4 regions of the Streptomyces sediminimaris genome follow, and region 4 is predicted to be linked to each of the others. Evidence: riboswitches for the same ligand, from Rfam matches in the RefSeq annotation. Region 4 holds a riboswitch; each other region holds the start of a gene.
What was found. A riboswitch is a leader RNA that binds a small molecule or an ion and turns the genes downstream of it on or off. The one in region 4 is predicted to bind cobalamin.
Positions count from the first base shown of each region.

Region 1 (4,202 bases), 2.6 Mb from region 4:
CTGTCGTAGCCGTACATCGTGTCCTTGGAGGCGGTGTAGCGCAGCGGCGCGTCCGTCTTGTAGGCCGCGCCGGGCGCGACCGGGGTGTCGAACCGGCACCAGGCGCCGAGGTCGGGCCGGTCCGAGTAGTGGCAGTTGGAGTGGTCGCGGGCGAGGGAGACGCCGTCGGAGTCCTGCACCAGCAGCATGACGCCCTTGTCGGCGGGGGCGGTGCCGGTGTTGGCGAAGGCCGGGGTGCGCTCGAAGACGGCGCCGGGCGCGATGCCCTTCAGCGCCGGGTAGGGCCGGGTGACGAGCTTCGGGCCGCCGACCAGGACGTCCGTCTTCTTGGTCACGGTCGGCGCGTCGGAGGCGGTGGCGGTGTAGGTGATGGCACCGGTGTCGCCCGCCTTGGCGGCCGCGGTGGGCTTCAGGAAGAACGGGTCGATCGACTCCTTGCCCGACAGCGGGCCCACGTCGCACCTCACCTTCAGGGTGCCGGTGCTCACGCAGTCCCCCGTGACCTCCATCGTCGCCTTCCCGGCGAGGGACGACGCGTCGACCGCGACCGAGACGTCATGGGCGTCCCCGCCCGAGGCGGTGATCGCGAGGCCCAGGTTCGGGCCCTCACCCTCGGTGGGGAGGTAGTAGTTCTCCTGGGCGTCCAGGACGAGCGTCGTTCCGGCGGCGTGCGCGGCCGGGGTCGCGACCGCCAGAGCGGCGGTCGCGACAGCGGCGGCCGCCGCTGTCCGCCATGTTCTGCATATCGTCAGCACACTACGTGGACACGCCAGAACACCGGAAGGTTGCGCCCGAGCGTCCGTCAGTTGACGGACGGGTTCCGCCCTGGAATCTCTCCAGCACCGCCGAACCGGCAGCAGGACCCGCCCTGTTGGCGGATCCGGCCGTGCGGCGGCCGCGGTCCCCTCCCCGCCCGCGCGTGCAGCAGGCGCCCGGACGGAGCGGGTGTCAGCCGCCCTCGGCCAGGCGGGCCGCCCACCTCTGTTCCACCTTGGCCAGCCGCCAGTAGGCCAGCGCCGCCGCCCACACGATGACGAACAGACCCACGATGAGGTAACCGACGTTGTCCAGGTCCAGGCCCGCGATCCAGCCGGTCACCGCGTCGCGCAGACCGAGCTTCTCGTGCAGCACCCCGACCAGCTCGACGGTGCCGATCAGGAAGGCGACCGCGATGGACAGACCGGTGATGGCGAGGTTGTAGAACACCTTGCGCACCGGGTTGGAGAACGCCCACTGGTAGGCGAAGTTCATGAACGTCCCGTCCAGGGTGTCGAACAGGCTCATCCCCGCGGCGAACAACAGCGGCAGGCACACGATCGCGTACCACGGCAGCCCCGCCGCGGCACCGCTGCCCGCCATCACCATCAGGGTGACCTCGGTGGCGGTGTCGAAGCCGACACCGAACAGGAAGCCCAGTGGGAACATCTGCCCGGGGCGGGTGATCGACGTGGTGAAGCGGCCCAGGACGCGGTTCATGAACCCCCGCGAGTCCAGGTGCTGTTCGAGAGCCGCCTCGTCGTACGTGCCGGAACGCATCGCGCGGAAGACCCGCAGGATGCCGGCGAGGGCCACCAGGTTGAGCGCGGCGATGAGGTAGAGGAAGGTCCCGGAGACGGTCGCGCCGACGACACCGAGCGTCTGGTGGGTGCGGGAGTCGTGGTTCAGCAGTGCGCCGGCGAGCTGCGCGCCTCCCGCCACCAGGGCGGCCAGGACCACCACCACGCTGGAGTGACCGAGCGCGAACCAGAACCCGACCGACACCGGCCGCTTGCCGTCGGCCATCAGCTTGCGGGTGGTGTTGTCGATCGCGGCGATGTGATCGGCGTCGAACGCGTGCCGCATGCCGAGCGTGTACGCGGTCACCCCGAGGCCGATCCCGAACGCCTTGGAGCCGACCTCGTAGTGGCCCGGCACGACGAGCAGGAACAGGATGCCGAACGCCAGCACGTGCAGGGCGGCGATCACGGCCAGAAGTCCGGCGGTACGGACGGTGTCCTCGCGCCGCCAGCGGAAGACAGTGGGCACGTCGGGCCCGTTGGGCAGGGTCATGCGGTCACGCTCCAGCACCTCGTGGATCACTTCGTGAAGTGCCGTGGCCGGTCTCCTGGCTTACGGGTGCGCGCGTTCTCGTCCCGGCCTTCCCGTCCGCCCCGAGGCGGACAGTGACCGTGCACAACTGGGACGCAAACTCCCCGATCACAGTGGCGAGGGCCGCTCCGGCCTGAACCCCCCGAACCACGAAGGGCTGTCACCGGTCTTCCCGAACACCACGGCCCGCCCACCGTACGGGTGTCTCCGCACGCCTGCATACCTGCATGGCTGCGCAGGTATCCAAGATCACACCGCCACCTGCGAGGATGTCCCCATGCATCTCGTCCCCGCCGAACGCGCAGACCGCCGCGCCATCGACGGCCACCGGGTCTGCGACGCCGTCGCCGCCATCGGCGAGCCCGGCCACGTCCGCGCCTGGGCCGAACGGTTCTCCCTGCTCTCCGACCCCGGACGCCTCGCCCTGCTGATGGCCCTGCGCCAGACGGGTCCGCTCGCTGTCTCGGACCTGGCCATCGCGACCGGAATGAACGACCCCGCCGTTTCCCAGGCCCTGCGGCTGCTGCGCGCCGCCGGTGTCGTTGCGGGCGAGAAGGACGGGCGGGTGGTGCGCTACCGGATCATCGACCCGATCACCGCCGCCCTGCTCAAGCACTGCGTCAGCGGGAGCGGTTGAGCGGCGACGGCCTTCCGGCCGACCCGCGGCCATGAGCCGCCTCGCAGGGCCTCGGCCCTCCCCTTGTGCACCGGCTCAGATGGAGCCGCGTGGCGACGGCGAGGCACGCAGGCTTCGTACGTCCTGCCCGTACGTCCTGGCGGTCTCGCGCGAGACTCCGGTGCCGCAGTGCTCCGCCGGGGCCGGCCCCGGCGGAGCACTGCGGAGGCCGACCCCCGGGACGGGGGCGCGTGAGCGCTCGGCACTCGGCGGTGGGCCGGGTGGGTGGACTCAGGTCGCGAGCAGTGCGCGGCCGAACCAGTCCCTGTTGTCGCGTACCCCGGGCAGGGCGAAGAAGTAGCCGCCGCCGGTGGGCGAGATGTAGTCGACGAGGGGCTCGTCGATCAGCCGGGTCTGGACGGCTTCGAACTGCCGTACCACGTCCTGCTGGTAGCAGCAGAAGACCAGGCCCATGTCGAGGTCGCCGACGGCGTCGACGCCGCGGTCGTAGTTGTAGCCGCGGCGCAGGATGCGGGAGTTGTCGGTGGCGGCGGTGCGCGGGTTCGCCATCCGGATGTGGGAGTCCAGCGGGATCACCGTGCCGTGCGGGTCCTTGGCGTAGTGGGGGGTGTCGGTCTCCTTGGCGCCGTCGAGCGGAGCGCCGGTGTCCTTGCGGCGGCCGAACATCTTCTCCTGCTCGGTGAGCGAGACCCGGTCCCAGAACTCCACCAGCATGCGGATGACGCGGATCACCTGGTAGCTGCCGCCGGTGGCCCAGGCGGGCTCGCCGTCGCCGTCGCCGACCCAGATCAGGCGGTTGGTCTCGCGGGTCGAGGTGACGTCCGGGTTGGCGATGCCGTCCTTGAAACCGAGCAGGTTGCGCGGGGCACCGGTGGGCCGCGGGGCGTTCTGGAAGCCGTCGATGCGCCACTTGATCTGCATGGCGCCGCGCGTGTGGCGGGCGATGTCGCGCAGGGCGTGCAGGACGGTGTCCCGGCGGTGGGCGCAGATCTGCAGGGACAGGTCGCCGTGGCACTCGGCCGCGTCGAGATGGTCGTTGGGGAAGGTCCGCATCGCCGTCAGGCGTCGGGGCCGGGCCTTGGCGAGGCCGTAGCGGTCGTCGAACAGGGAGGCGCCCACCCCGACCGTGACGGTGAGGCCGTCGGCGGGGACGACCGGGCCGAGGATGCCGTTGTCGGAGGGCGGGGCGCCGACGCCGAGGTCGGTCGGGGTGCCACCGGAGGTGAGGAAACGGGCCCGGCGGGTGATCGTCTTCAGCAGCTCCGCCAGTTCCTCGCGGTCCTCGGCGATGACGTCGAAGGAGACGAAGCACGCGGCCGCGGGGGCGGGGGTGAGGATGCCGGCCTGGTGGACACCGTGGAAGGGGACCTTGGCGGCGTTGTCCGTCCGCGTGGCGGCCTCGGCGGTGCCGCCGGCGCTCTCGGCGAGCGCGAGGCCGCCGCCTGCCAGGACCGCCCCGGCCGCTCCGGCACCGAGG
Region 1 is NZ_JBJWOT010000001.1:8,259,792-8,263,993, reverse strand. Features, by position in the region: gene ACJ9NR_RS37660 (hypothetical protein) at 1-755, opposite strand, end outside; gene nicT (Nickel transporter NicT) at 949-2,049, opposite strand; cobalamin riboswitch at 2,078-2,287, opposite strand; gene ACJ9NR_RS37650 (ArsR/SmtB family transcription factor) at 2,366-2,725, shown strand; gene efeB (iron uptake transporter deferrochelatase/peroxidase subunit) at 2,996-4,202, opposite strand, start outside.
Region 1: another riboswitch for cobalamin. It lies ahead of nicT (Nickel transporter NicT); the one in region 4 lies ahead of ACJ9NR_RS26250 (ribonucleoside-diphosphate reductase subunit alpha).

Region 2 (4,202 bases), 3.6 Mb from region 4:
GGCCGGGGGAGCGGTGTCCGGCTCCCGCGTGCTCCCGTGCGGGGGGACCGCCATCCCGTCCTCCTCGTCGATGCCGAGCCCGCGGCGGAAGGGCAGGACGCCGTACGTCCGCCGCCCGGTCAGCCCGCGCAGCATGCCGAGGCCGGGCTCCAGCAGGCTCACGTCGCCCCGGAACTTGTTGACGAGGAACCCGGCGACGAGCTCCTGGTCCTCGGGCGAGAGCAGCGCGACGGTCCCGAAGAAGGACGCGAAGACGCCGCCGCGGTCGATGTCGCCGACCACGAGCACCGGGAGCCGCGCGCCGCGCGCGATCCCCATGTTGACGATGTCGGTCCGTCGCAGATTGATTTCGGCGGGGCTGCCGGCCCCTTCACAGATCACCGCGTCATACGTGCCCCGCAACTCGGCGAGGCAGTCGAGAACGGTGCCGAGCAGCCGCTGCTGCCGCCCGCCGTGGTATCCGCGCGCACTGAGCTCGCCCACCGGCCTGCCCAGCAGCACCACCTGGCTGCTCCGCTCACCGCCGGGCTTGAGCAGCACCGGGTTCATGAGCGCGGTCGGCTCGATCCGGCACGCCTGCGCCTGCATGGCCTGCGCCCGCCCGATCTCGGCGCCCTCGCGCGTCACGAAGGAGTTCAGCGACATGTTCTGCGCCTTGAAGGGCGCGACCTTGACGCCCTGCCGCACCAGCCAGCGGCAGATCCCGGCGGTCACGACACTCTTGCCGGCGTCGGAGGTGGTGCCGGCGACGAGCAGCCCACCGCCGTTCACGACGCACGCTCCGGCGCCCGCGCCGGGCGCCCTGCCGCCCGTGCCCGCAGCAGCCCCCCGGCCGCGCTGACCCCCAGGGCCAGCCACCCGACCCGGCCGGACAGCCGGACGGCCCGCTCGATGTCCCCGGTCTCCACGGCTCGCCCCTCCCCGTTCAGCACCGGGCGGTGCTCGACGCGCCCCCCGTACGACAACGTCCCACCGAGCCGTACCCCGAGAGCGCCCGCGAAGGACGCCTCCACGGGCCCGGCGTTGGGGCTGGGATGCCTGCCCGCGTCGGCGCGCCAGGCGCGCACGGCCCCGCGGGGATCGCCCCCCGCGACCGCCGCCAGCGCGGCGGTCAGCCGTGCCCCGGGCCACCCGGCGACGTCGTCCAGCCGCGCCGAGGCCCATCCGTAGCGCAGGTACCTGGGCGATCTGTGCCCCACCATGGCGTCGAGCGTGTTGACCGCCCGGAACCCCAGCAGCCCCGGCACCCCGCCGACCGCGCCCCACACCAGCGCCCCCACCACCGCGTCGGACGTGTTCTCCGCGACGGACTCGACGACGGCCCGGGCGATCCCGCCGGCGTCGAGCGCCTGCGGATCCCGCCCGCACAGACGCGGCAGCCGCGCCCGTGCGGCGGCCAGGTCCCCGGCCTCCAGGGCCCGCCCGATGCCCCGGGCTTCGCGCGCGAGGGACGTCCCGCCGACCACGGCCCAGGTGGCGGCGGCGGTCAGCGCGAGAGAGGCGGTGCGGGAAGGACGCAGGCACGACTGCGCCACGGCACCGAGCGCCACGGCACCTGAGGCGCACACGGTGGTGTGCAGCGCGCCCCACCCGCGGTGGTCCCGCCACAGCACCCGCTCCACGGCGGCCGCGGCACGCCCGAAGACGGCGACCGGGTGCCCGCGGCGCGGATCGCCGAGGAGACGGTCACCGAGGAGTCCGGCGGCGGCGCCGTACGCGAAGACGCGACCGGCACGCATCGGCTCAGCCGGCCGTGGGGGCGGGCAGACCTCGGGTGTGGAGTCTCAACAGGCAGCCGGGCATGGCGATATGTCCTCACTCAGGGTGTCCGCGCCCTGGTTCGACGAGACCGGCGGTGGGAGTTCCTGGCTCCCGGGGCTACCTACCCCGGTGACAGTGGCGGGACCGCGCCGGACTCACACCGGCTTCCTCCCGTGCCGCCGTACATGGCCCCGGCAGTCCACCACGGGGCCGGAAGGGCCGTCAACTCGCCGTTGACCTGCGACGGGAGAGTGTGCGGAGGACCACACACGCGGGGTCGCGGCGGTCACGCGAACGCGTGGTGCCGGGACGGACCACCGTCCCGGCACCACGCGCGTCGGTCGTCGGCCCGGGCCTCAGCCCTTCGCCGTGATCAGGTAGATGCCGTACGCCACCGCCGTCAGGCACGCCGCGAAGCACACGTACGCGCCGGTGACCGCGAGGGCCGCCGAGTTGCCCTCGGCCGCGGCCCGTTCGCGGCGCGAGAGGCCCTTGATGCCGAGGGTGAACAGGACCACCAGGCCCACGGTGACCGCGAGGCTGACGCCGAAGACGGAGCCCAGAGCCGCCCAGTCGATCTTCATGCTGCTTCTCTTCCTTCGTGCCGGGTGCGCCGGCTCAGACGGTCGCGGCCGGCGGGGTCGCCGGATCGGCGGCGGGGACCGGGGCCGGGGCCGCGGTCGTGGACGCGAGCTCCTCGGCCACCGTGCCGGGCGGGGGCGGGGTGACGGCGGCGATGGCCGTGGTGACCACACCGGCCGGCTCGTCGACGTCGTTGACGTTCGCGGCGTTGACGACCTGGCGGCGGGAGAGCAGCCAGATCCCGGCGCTCGCGGCGACCAGGAAGACGGCGATGACGGCCGTGCCCGCGTCGCCGAGTTCAGTCACCTTCTCGGCGCCCGCGCCGACGAGCGCGGCGGCCGGCAGGGTCAGCACCCAGGCGAGGGACATCCGGCCCGCGGTGGACCACCGCACCACGCCGCCCTTGCGGCCCAGGCCCGCGCCCATCACCGAGCCGGTGACGGCGTGCGTGGTGGAGAGCGAGAAGCCGAGGTGGGAGGAGGCCAGGAGCACGGTCGCCGCGCTGGTCTGGGCGACGAAGCCCTGCTGCGGCTGGAGGTCGGTCAGGCCCTTGCCCATGGTGCGGATGATGCGCCAGCCGCCGATGTAGGTGCCGAGCGCCATGGCGAGGCCCGCGGAGAGGATGACCCAGGTGGGAGGGTTGGAGCCGGGGGCGAGGACGCCGCCGGTGACCAGGGCGAGGGTGACGATGCCCATGGTCTTCTGCGCGTCGCCGGTGCCGTGGGCGAGCGAGACCAGGGCGGCGGAGGCGATCTGGCCCGCGCGGTAGCCCTTCCTGGCGGCCCGGGTGTCGGCGTTGCCGCGGCCGGCGGCGTAGGTGAACCGGGCGGCGACCGCGGCGGCGATGCCCGCGACCAGCGGGGCGGCGACCGCCGGGATGATCACCTTGGTGACGAGCACGCCGGCGTGGACGGCGCCGGTGCCCGCGGTGGCGACCGCGGCGCCGATGAGGCCGCCCATGAGGGCGTGCGAGGAGCTGGAGGGCAGGCCCACCAGCCAGGTCACCAGGTTCCAGAGGATCGCGCCGACCAGCGCGGCGAAGATGACCTCGGGACGGATGCCGTTCTCGTCGATGAGACCCGAGGAGATCGTCTTGGCGACCTCGACGGAGAGGAAGGCGCCCACAAGATTCAGCACGGCGGACATGGCCACCGCGATCTTGGGCTTGAGCGCGCCGGTGGAGATGGTGGTGGCCATCGCGTTGGCGGTGTCGTGAAAACCGTTCGTGAAATCGAACGCGAGTGCGGTGACCACCACAATCGCGAGGATCAGCGAGAAGTTTTCCATTTACCCAGGCAATCGTTCGAAGTCATCGGTCGCTTGACCGTAGGAAACCTGAGTGAACGGAAGATGAACTGAGCAGGGCTTCGAGGTGACCTGATGAGGGGGCCGCCGTTCCGCCTCGGTCCGGCGGCCCCCGGATCCCCGGGCGCCGCTCGGCTAGTGGCCCCGGGCGAACCTCTTCAGCTGGGCCCGGGAGCCGTTGAAGAGATCCTCGTCACCCGGCAGGCCGCCCTTGCTGCCGTACTGCCAGAAGGTCCAGTACTTCCAGCCGGCGGGCAGTGCTCCCGGCCCCGACGGGCGGCGTCCTGCCAGCCACAGCGCGTGGTCATGGGCGAACGCGCGGCTGCGGCCGGTGCACGTGTTCCACCAGCGGGCGGTCGTGTAGATCACCGGCCGGCGCCCGGTGCGCCGCTTCACCTCGTCGCTGAAGGAGCGGATCCAGCGGACCATGCCCGCCTTGCTCAGGCCGTAGCACCGGTGCCTGGAGCTGTAGGGGTTGTATTCGATGTCGAGGGCCGGGGGCAGGGTCCGGCCGTCCGCGCGCCACCGGCCCCCGTGGCGGACGAAGTACGCCG
Region 2 is NZ_JBJWOT010000001.1:2,005,367-2,009,568, reverse strand. Features, by position in the region: gene ACJ9NR_RS09365 (cobyric acid synthase) at 1-771, opposite strand, end outside; gene ACJ9NR_RS09360 (cobalamin biosynthesis protein) at 768-1,739, opposite strand; cobalamin riboswitch at 1,841-1,980, opposite strand; gene ACJ9NR_RS09355 (hypothetical protein) at 2,118-2,345, opposite strand; gene ACJ9NR_RS09350 (inorganic phosphate transporter) at 2,380-3,630, opposite strand; gene ACJ9NR_RS09345 (lysozyme) at 3,784-4,202, opposite strand, start outside.
Region 2: another riboswitch for cobalamin. It lies ahead of ACJ9NR_RS09360 (cobalamin biosynthesis protein); the one in region 4 lies ahead of ACJ9NR_RS26250 (ribonucleoside-diphosphate reductase subunit alpha).

Region 3 (4,202 bases), 3.0 Mb from region 4:
CTCGCTCCCGCCGCCGACCTGCTCCCCGCACCCCTTGCGCGGATACCCGGCGATCGCGCACAGCAGGGCGTTGGTGTCGTAGCGCAGCGGCTTCGCCACCGAGGCCAGGGCGTCGGCCGTCGTGGCGCCGGCGGGCACTCGCGCGCAGGCCGTACGCCCCGCCGGGGGCGTCTCACCGGACGGGGCGTCCGCCGCCGTGCCGAAGTCGAGGACGAGCGCCACGCGCTTCTCGCCCTCCCGGGCCGGGGTCCGCGCGCAGATCTCCCGGAACGACGTCGTCCCGCGCGGCTTCGACGCGTCGCCCGAGTCCTCGCTGACCGAGAAGCGGAAGCCCTGGACGTCGCCGTCCGAGGGGCGGGCGGTGGCGGGGCCCTGGGTGGCGTAGGTCCAGTGCCCGGCGGCGTGGTCCCAGAAGGACCAGTAGCGGTAACCGGTGGCGTGGGCCTGACCGCTGGCGGCCAGTGCCAGCAGCAACGCGGTGAACAGGACGGCGCAGCGGCGGATCACGGCCGTCACCTCTTGCCGCGGCGGCAGAACAGGAAGCCGGCGCCGGCGCCGATGGCGACGAGGAGGAGCCCGCCGAGGACCCACCAGACGGTGAATCGGAAGCCGGAGTCGGAGTCGGAGGCCGAGGCCGCCTTCCTGCCGGAGGACGCGGCCGGGGCGGCGGAGGAGGCCGGCTGCGGACCCGTCGCGTTCAGCAGCCGCACCAGGTCCCGCCCGCCGAAGTCGTGCACGTCGGCCCCGTACGCCCGGGCGGCGAGGATCAGTTCCGCGTACGCGGCCGGTCCGGCCTGCTTCGCCCACGGCCCGGCGTTCGCCTCCAGCCAGCGCACGGCGCCGGCCGCCCGGTCGCCCTGGCCGGCGGTCGCGAGGGCGAGGACGGCGTCGGCGGTGTTGCCGTAGTCGGGCTGGGGCTTGGCGCCGGGCAGCGCCGTGGTCAGGTGGTGGTCCTTCGCCAGGGCCCTGGTGAGGTACGCGGCGCCGTTGCGCGCCGCCTGCCCGGGATCGTGGGCGTCCCGGCACGCCGTGGCGGTGCCGGACGGCTTGACGGCCGCCCCGGTCAGCCCCTTGCCGAGCGCGCCCACCACGGCCGCGGCGGTCGCGTCCGCGTTGGCGGCGAGCCCGCCCTTCTTGTCCGGCTGGAAGGCGAAGGCGCCCGCGTCCTGGCCGCCGCAGGGCAGGGCGAACGTCAGCAGGGCGTCGTAGGGGGACTTGCCGCCCTTGGTGACCCGCGCGGGCTGCTCGCCCGCGGCGGCGAGCGCGCCGATGACGACGGCGGTGGAGTTGGCGTCGCTCGGACCGCCCGGCGCGTAGCCCCAGCCGCCGTCCTCGTTCTGCGCGGTCCTCAGCCAGGCGACCGCCTTGCCGGTGGTGGCGCCGTGGCCGCCGAGCGCCGCGAGGGCCTGGACGGCGGCGGCCGTGCTGTTGGTGTCGACCATCGCCTTGGCGTCGCAGGCGTGGGCGGCGTCCGCGCGGAACGGCGCGAACGCCCCGTTCGCGCACTGCTGCCCCACCAGCCAGTCCACGGCCTTCGGCGCCGGCCGCACGCCCACCGCGTCCTGCGCGAGCAGCGCCAGCGACTGGCGCCAGACGCCGTCGTACTTCGGGTCGGTGGTGCCGTAGAGGCCGTCGGGCAGCGCGGCCGACGGCGACGGCGAAGGGGACGCGGCGACGGCCGGCGCGGCGGCGCCGATCACGGCTATGGCTGCCAGGGCAGCTGCGCTGCGGCGGACGACGTTCATGATCGGCGGGTGCCTCTCCCTGCGGGAGCGGGCAGCACGGGACACCCCGGGCGGCTCGGCTCCGTATGCCTCGACGGTGCCGTGCGCCGGCGGACTGCCGGCACACGTGAGCCGGTCACGACCGTACGGGGCAGTCCGGCTGACCGCCCTCGGCGGACGGTTCACGGTTGCGGGTCAGCGCCGGAATTGCACCGGCTTCCCCCCGTACGGGTGTGATGACGACCCGGCTACTGTACCGGGCCGTAGGAACGGCCCCGGCGGCGGCCGGGGGTGGGCCCCGTCACCCCAGCACGGCCACGGCGTCCACCTCCACCAGCACCCCCTCGCGCACCGGCCGCACCACCACCGTCGTCCGCGCCGGAAGCGGTGTGCAGTCCGCGAAGAAGTCCGCGTAGACGCGGTTGAAGTCACCGAAAGCGGACCGGTCGGCCAGATAGCAGGTGCAGCGGGCGATCGAGCGGCGGTCCCCGCCCGCCGCCGCGACGACGGCCTCGACGTTGGCGAGCACCTGCCGCGCCTGCGCGGTGAAGCCGGCCGGCATGTCGCCGGTCGCCGGGTCCAGCGGGCCCTGTCCGGAGGTGAACAGCAACGGGCCGCTGCGCACGCCCTGGGACAGCGGCGGCAGGGTGCCGTCGGGGAAGGGGATGAAGGGGGCGCGGTCGGTGCGGACGGCGTCGAGGACGCCGCGCCCCTCGCGCGGGGTGGGGCCGCCGAAGGGCAGGCGCAGGGTCCGGGAGGCGAGCAGCCACCGGCCGTCGACGCGGCGCAGGACGTCCTCGTAGTGGCCCACCTGGGTCGGCGGGCCGGCCGGCACCATGCCGCCCGACCAGCCGTCGACGCGGTACGTCGTGAAGCAGGAGGTGGCCTCGGCGGTGTCCTCGGACGTCACCGTGACCCGGATGTTGGACATGATCCGGCGCGAGAGCCGGTCAGCGGGCCGCGCGCCGAAGTACTCCCGCAGCGCCGCCCGTCCCACGGACCGGCGCCCGTCACCCGGCGGCGGCCACTCCCACACCCCGTCCACGGTGAACAGCTCGGCAACCGAGGCGGGTTCGCCCAGGTCGAGGCGGTGGACGAAGTCGAGGATCAGGTGTTCGCAGGCGCGTTCGGCGAGAAGCCGGTGCAAAGGGTCCATGGTCATGGGGTATCAGTGCGCGCTCCCGTGCGGCGAGTGGATCACACCGCCGCGTACGCCACCGGATCGCTCCCCGCCACCGCTTCCGCCCGGCCCAGCTTCACCAGGCGCCGCAGGTGTGCCTCGGCCTCCGAGACCGCGATGTTCCGCGATCCGTACGGGATCTGGCTCCAGGGCCGGTTCCACTCCATGCGCTCGGCCAGCTGCCAGGGGGTGAGCGGTTCGGCCAGCAGGGCGTGCAGGCCGGTGAGCCGGTCCTCGTGGTGTGCGAGCAACTCCCGTACCCGGGCCGCCGCGTCGGAGAAGACGTGCTGGTGGGCGGGGAGCACCTCCGAGGGGGCGAGCCGGCCGACGCGTTCGAGGGAGTCGAGGTAGTCGCCGAGGGGGTCGGTGACGTTACCCACGCTCGGCTTCGCTCGCACGGGGGCGCCCCCGTCGTCGTCGGGGTCCTCGTAGAGGCCGATGTGGGGGGTGATCCCGGGAAGCAGGTGGTCGCCGGAGAACAGCCGTCCGTGGCCGGGCAGTCGAGCCGGATGCTCCTCCTCCAGGTGCAGGCAGACGTGGCCGGGGGTGTGGCCCGGCGTCCAGATCGCGCGCAGGCGCCTGCCCGGGAGGTCGAGGAGTTCGCCGGGGACGATCTCGCGGTCGGGCAGGGCGGGGGAGAAGCCCGGAAGGGTGGTGCGGGGGGCGGCGTCGCGCAGGGGCGCGACGTGCTCCTCGGGGGCGCCGGCGGCGGTGAGCTTTGCGGCCATGTAGGAGAACCAGCGGCCGGGCCGGGTGCCGCGGGTGCGCCGCACGATCGCGGTGTCCGCGGCGTGCATGGCGATCCAGGCGCCGGACGCCTCGCGGACCCTGCCGGACAGGCCGTGGTGGTCGGGGTGGTGGTGGGTGATCACCACGCCGTGGATCTCGCCGACGGACGTGCCGCAGGCGGCCATTCCGTCCGCGAGGGTCTCCCAGGAGGCCGGGTCGTCCCATCCGGTGTCGACCAGGACCGGGCCGCGGTCGGTGTCGACGACGTACACGAGCGTGTGCCCGAGGGGGTTGTCCGGGATGGGTACCCGGACGGACCGTACGCCTCCGCCGTGGTCGGTGACCTGTGCCATGGGTTCCCCTGTCGCCGCGTTCCCGTCACTATAACTAGAACCAGTTCCAATGGGAGCCTGGGTCACCTTTCGCCGCCCTGTGGACTCCTCCGAGGGGAACTGGTATCAGTTCCGGTATCTGATGCACCGTCAGAGTCAGCTCCGGGGAGGCATTCGGCCATGACCGAGCTCGTGGAACACGGACAGCTGTTCATCGGCGGGGAGTTGACCGACCCC
Region 3 is NZ_JBJWOT010000001.1:2,648,992-2,653,193, reverse strand. Features, by position in the region: gene ACJ9NR_RS12420 (SCO2322 family protein) at 1-507, opposite strand, end outside; gene ACJ9NR_RS12415 (SCO2321 family membrane protein) at 513-1,745, opposite strand; cobalamin riboswitch at 1,866-1,995, opposite strand; gene ACJ9NR_RS12410 (RidA family protein) at 2,026-2,361, opposite strand; partial or broken gene ACJ9NR_RS12405 (nuclear transport factor 2 family protein) at 2,434-2,880, opposite strand; gene ACJ9NR_RS12400 (Strvi_7410 family MBL fold metallo-hydrolase) at 2,922-3,986, opposite strand; gene ACJ9NR_RS12395 (aldehyde dehydrogenase) at 4,146-4,202, shown strand, end outside.
Region 3: another riboswitch for cobalamin. It lies ahead of ACJ9NR_RS12415 (SCO2321 family membrane protein); the one in region 4 lies ahead of ACJ9NR_RS26250 (ribonucleoside-diphosphate reductase subunit alpha).

Region 4 (4,202 bases):
TCCGCTGCCAGGCCGGCAGCGGGCCGTTGCGCTCGGCGAGGTCGGCGGAGGTCTCGTAGGCGGCGAGCATGACGCGTTCGGCGATGCGGGTGGAGAGGGCCTGCGCCTCGGGGGAGTCGAAGGGCAGCCGCAGCTTGAAGAAGACGTCCTGCAGGCCCATCACGCCGAGTCCGACGGGACGCCAGCGCGCGTTGGACCGGCCCGCCTGCTCGGTGGGGTAGTAGTTGATGTCGACCACGCGGTCCAGGAAGGTGACGGCCGTGCGGACGGTCTCGTCCAGGCGCTCCCAGTCCAGGTCACCGCCCTGCACGAAGGCGCCCAGGTTCACCGAGCCGAGGTTGCAGACCGCCGTCTCGCCGTCGTCGGTGACCTCCAGGATCTCCGTGCAGAGGTTGGAGGAGTGCACGACGCGGCCCGGCTCGGCGGTCTGGTTGGCGGTGCGGTTCGCGGCGTCCTTGAAGGTCATCCAGCCGTTGCCGGTCTGGGCGAGCGTACGCATCATGCGGCCGTAGAGCTCGCGGGCCGGGACGGTTCTGCGCGCCAGGCCCGCGGCCTCCGCCGCGCGGTACGCGGCGTCGAACTCCTCGCCCCACAGGTCGACCAGTTCGGGCGCGTCCGCCGGGGAGAACAGCGACCACCGCGCGTCGGCGTCCACCCGGCGCATGAACTCGTCCGGGATCCAGTGGGCGAGGTTGAGGTTGTGCGTACGGCGGGCCTCCTCACCGGTGTTGTCGCGCAGCTCCAGGAACTCCTCGATGTCCGAGTGCCAGGTCTCCAGGTAGACCGCGGCCGCGCCCTTGCGCCGGCCGCCCTGGTTCACGGCCGCGACCGAGGCGTCCAGGGTCTTCAGGAACGGGACGATGCCGTTGGAGTGCCCGTTGGTGCCGCGGATCAGCGAACCCCGGGCGCGGATGCGGGAGTACGACAGGCCGATGCCGCCGGCGTGCTTCGAGAGGCGGGCGACCTGGTGGTAGCGGTCATAGATGGAGTCCAGCTCGTCGCGGGGGGAGTCCAGGAGGTAGCAGGACGACATCTGGGGGTGGCGCGTACCGGAGTTGAACAGCGTGGGGGAGGAGGGAAGGTAGTCGAGGCGGCTCATCAGGCGGTAGAGGGCGGCGACCTCGCCGACCGAGCGCGCGGTGTCGTCCTCGGCGAGACCGGCGGCGACGCGCAGCATGAAGTGCTGGGGCGTCTCGATGACCTTGCGGGTGATCGGGTGCCGCAGCAGGTAGCGGCTGTGGAGGGTGCGCAGGCCGAAGTAGCCGAAGCGGTCGTCGGCGCCGGTGTCGACGAGGGCGTCGAGCCGCCCCGCGTGGAGCCGGACGAACTCGGCCGTGCGGTCGGCGATGAGCCCCTCGCGGTGGCCGACCGCGACCGATTCGGTGAAGCACGTCACGCCCTGCGAGGCGGCCTCCGCGGTGATGCCGGCCGTCAGCAGGCGCGCGGCCAGCCGCGAGTAGGCGGGGTCCTCCGAGATGAGGCCGGCGGCCGCCTCCGTGGCCAGCTCGCGCAGTTGTGTCCCGTCCGCCCCCGCCGAACGTCCGCGCAGCGCCGCGGCGGCGACCCGGCCGGCGTCGGCGCCGGGGAGGTCGCCGGTCAGTTCGGTCAGGGTCCGCAGCAGTGCGGCCCCGGGACCGTCCTCGGCGGACGACGGCGTGGACGGTGTCGCTGAGGCCGGTTCGGCTGGCGCGATGCTCACGTGGGGCTCTCCCTCGCTCGGCACGGGGGCCTTGCGGAGGGCAGGGGGCAGCCACGAGCGCACGACGGCGCCGCGTCCACCGGCCCACTCCACGAGGCCCGGACGTCGAAGCACCCGGACCACGGCGGCCGGGCGCGCTGTCGGCAGGTCCTCGGACTGACGCCCATGGGTGCGGACACGCATGGGTACACCGTTGCGGGACAGTTCCGGATTCGCACCGGATTCCCCTGCGGCGACAGCGAGCATGAGCATACATCTTGTGCCCGGTCTGAGAAGCACCCCCATATGTTGTGTCGTGTGGGTGTGTCGCCGTGATTTCGGAGCGTGTCAGAACGTCAACTGATAGGTGAGCAGCCGGAGGTCCGCCACGCCCGGCAGCGGGTTCCAGTCGCGCTCGGGAACACGGGCGAAGCCCGCGCGCTCGTAGATGCGGTGGGCGGCGAGCATGGCGCGCTGGGTCGACAGGACGACACCGGTGCAGCCGTCCACGGCCCGGGACCGGTCGACACAGGCGCGCACGAGGGCCTCCCCGGCGCCCCGGCCGCGAGCCGCCGGGGCGACCGCGAGCATGCGTATCTCGGCCTCCCCGGGCCGGGCGATGTCGGCCATGGGGCCGCCCGAGGGCACGAGGGTGACCCCGCCGAGCAGCTGCCCGTCCGCCTCCGCCACCAGCACCCGCGCGGCGGCCGCCCGCCCGGCCACGTCCTTCAGCTCGGCCAGGTACCGGCCGCCGCTGTCGAAGGCGAGCAGCCCGTCCCGGAGGTAGGCCTCGGCGGTGATCCCGCCCAGGATCTCGTAGTCGGCGGGTCCTGCCCGCCGGATCACCACGTCCATGCACCGAGTGTGGCGGACGAGTACGACAACGGGCCGCCGGAATGCTCCGGCGGCCCGTTCGGTCACGACGGCTCCGGCGTGACGGCTCCCGCGTTCCCGACCTCACGGGTCAATACACCTAGCGCGACTCCGCCGCCGTCGCGGGCGGCAGTTCCACCTGCACGCCCGGGTCGCCGGCGTCCACGGTGTAGTCGTCCGCCGCGGTCTCGTCGACACCCTCCGGGGCCTTCACGGCCTTCAGGACGAAGGTCAGGACCACCGTGACCACCGCGTTCATGACGAACGCGGTCAGGCCGATGTAGCCGATCTGGCCGAGCCCGGGGATCTCCTTCGCCGAGCCGCCGAAGTGCGCGTGCGTCGGCGAGGCGACGCCGTACGCGGCGACGGTGCCGTAGACCATGCCGACCGCCCAGCCGCCGAGCAGCGCCCAGCGGTGGAACCAGCGGGTGAACAGACCGCCGACCAGGGCCGGGAAGGTCTGCAGGATCCAGATGCCGCCCAGCAGCTGGAAGTTGATGGCGACCGTCTTGTCCATGGTGAGGACGAAGGCCAGCGCGCCGACCTTCACCAGCAGCGACACGATCTTGGAGACCTGGGCCTCCTGCTTCGGCGTGGCGTCCGGTTTGATGAAGTCCCGGTAGATGTTGCGGGTGAAGAGGTTCGCGGCCGCGATCGACATGATCGCCGCCGGCACCAGCGCACCGATGCCGATGGCCGCGAAGGCCACCCCCGTGAACCAGTCCGGGAACATGTTCTCGAACAGCTGCGGGATCGCCAGCTGCCCGTTGGTGACCTTGACCCCGGCCGCGATCGCCATGAAGCCCAGCAGCGCCAGCAGACCCAGCATCAGGGAGTACAGCGGCAGGATCGTGGTGTTGCGGCGGATCACCTCACGGCTGCGCGAGGAGAGCGTCGCGGTGATCGAGTGCGGGTACATGAACAGCGCGAGCGCGGAGCCCAGCGCCAGGGTGGCGTACGCCCACTGGCCCGTCCCCGGGGGTACGAGAGCGCCGCGCGGCTTGCCGGTCGCCGGGTTGGTCTGCGTGAACGCCGCGCTCGCCTTCGCGAAGATGTCGTCGAAGCCGCCGAGCTTGATCGGGATGTAGATGATCGCCACGGCGATGACGATGTAGATCAGCGCGTCCTTCACGAACGCGATCAGCGCGGGGGCCCGCAGGCCCGAGGAGTAGGTGTACGCCGCGAGCACACCGAAGGCGATCAGCAGCGGCAGGTCCTTCACGAACCCGTTGGTGCTGTCGCCGCCGCCGACGCCCATCACGTCCAGCACGGCCTGGATGCCGACGAGTTGGAGGGCGATGTACGGCATGGTGGCGAGGATGCCGGTGATCGCGACGGCCAGCGACAGGCTCTTCGAGCCGAAGCGGCCGCGCACGAAGTCCGAGGTCGTGACGTATCCGTGCCGGTGGGAGACCGACCACAGGCGGGGCAGGAAGGTGAAGATCAGCGGGTAGACCAGGATGGTGTACGGCACCGCGAAGAAGCCGGCCGCGCCCGCCGCGTAGATCGCCGCGGGCACGGCGACGAACGTGTACGCCGTGTACAGGTCGCCGCCGAGCAGGAACCAGGTGACCCAGGTGCCGAACGACCGGCCGCCCAGGCCCCATTCGTCGAGCGAGTGCTCGTTCTCGGCCTTGCGCCAGCGCGCCGC
Region 4 is NZ_JBJWOT010000001.1:5,629,260-5,633,461, forward strand. Features, by position in the region: gene ACJ9NR_RS26250 (ribonucleoside-diphosphate reductase subunit alpha) at 1-1,699, opposite strand, end outside; cobalamin riboswitch at 1,825-1,951, opposite strand; gene ACJ9NR_RS26255 (GNAT family N-acetyltransferase) at 2,027-2,533, opposite strand; gene mctP (monocarboxylate uptake permease MctP) at 2,652-4,202, opposite strand, start outside.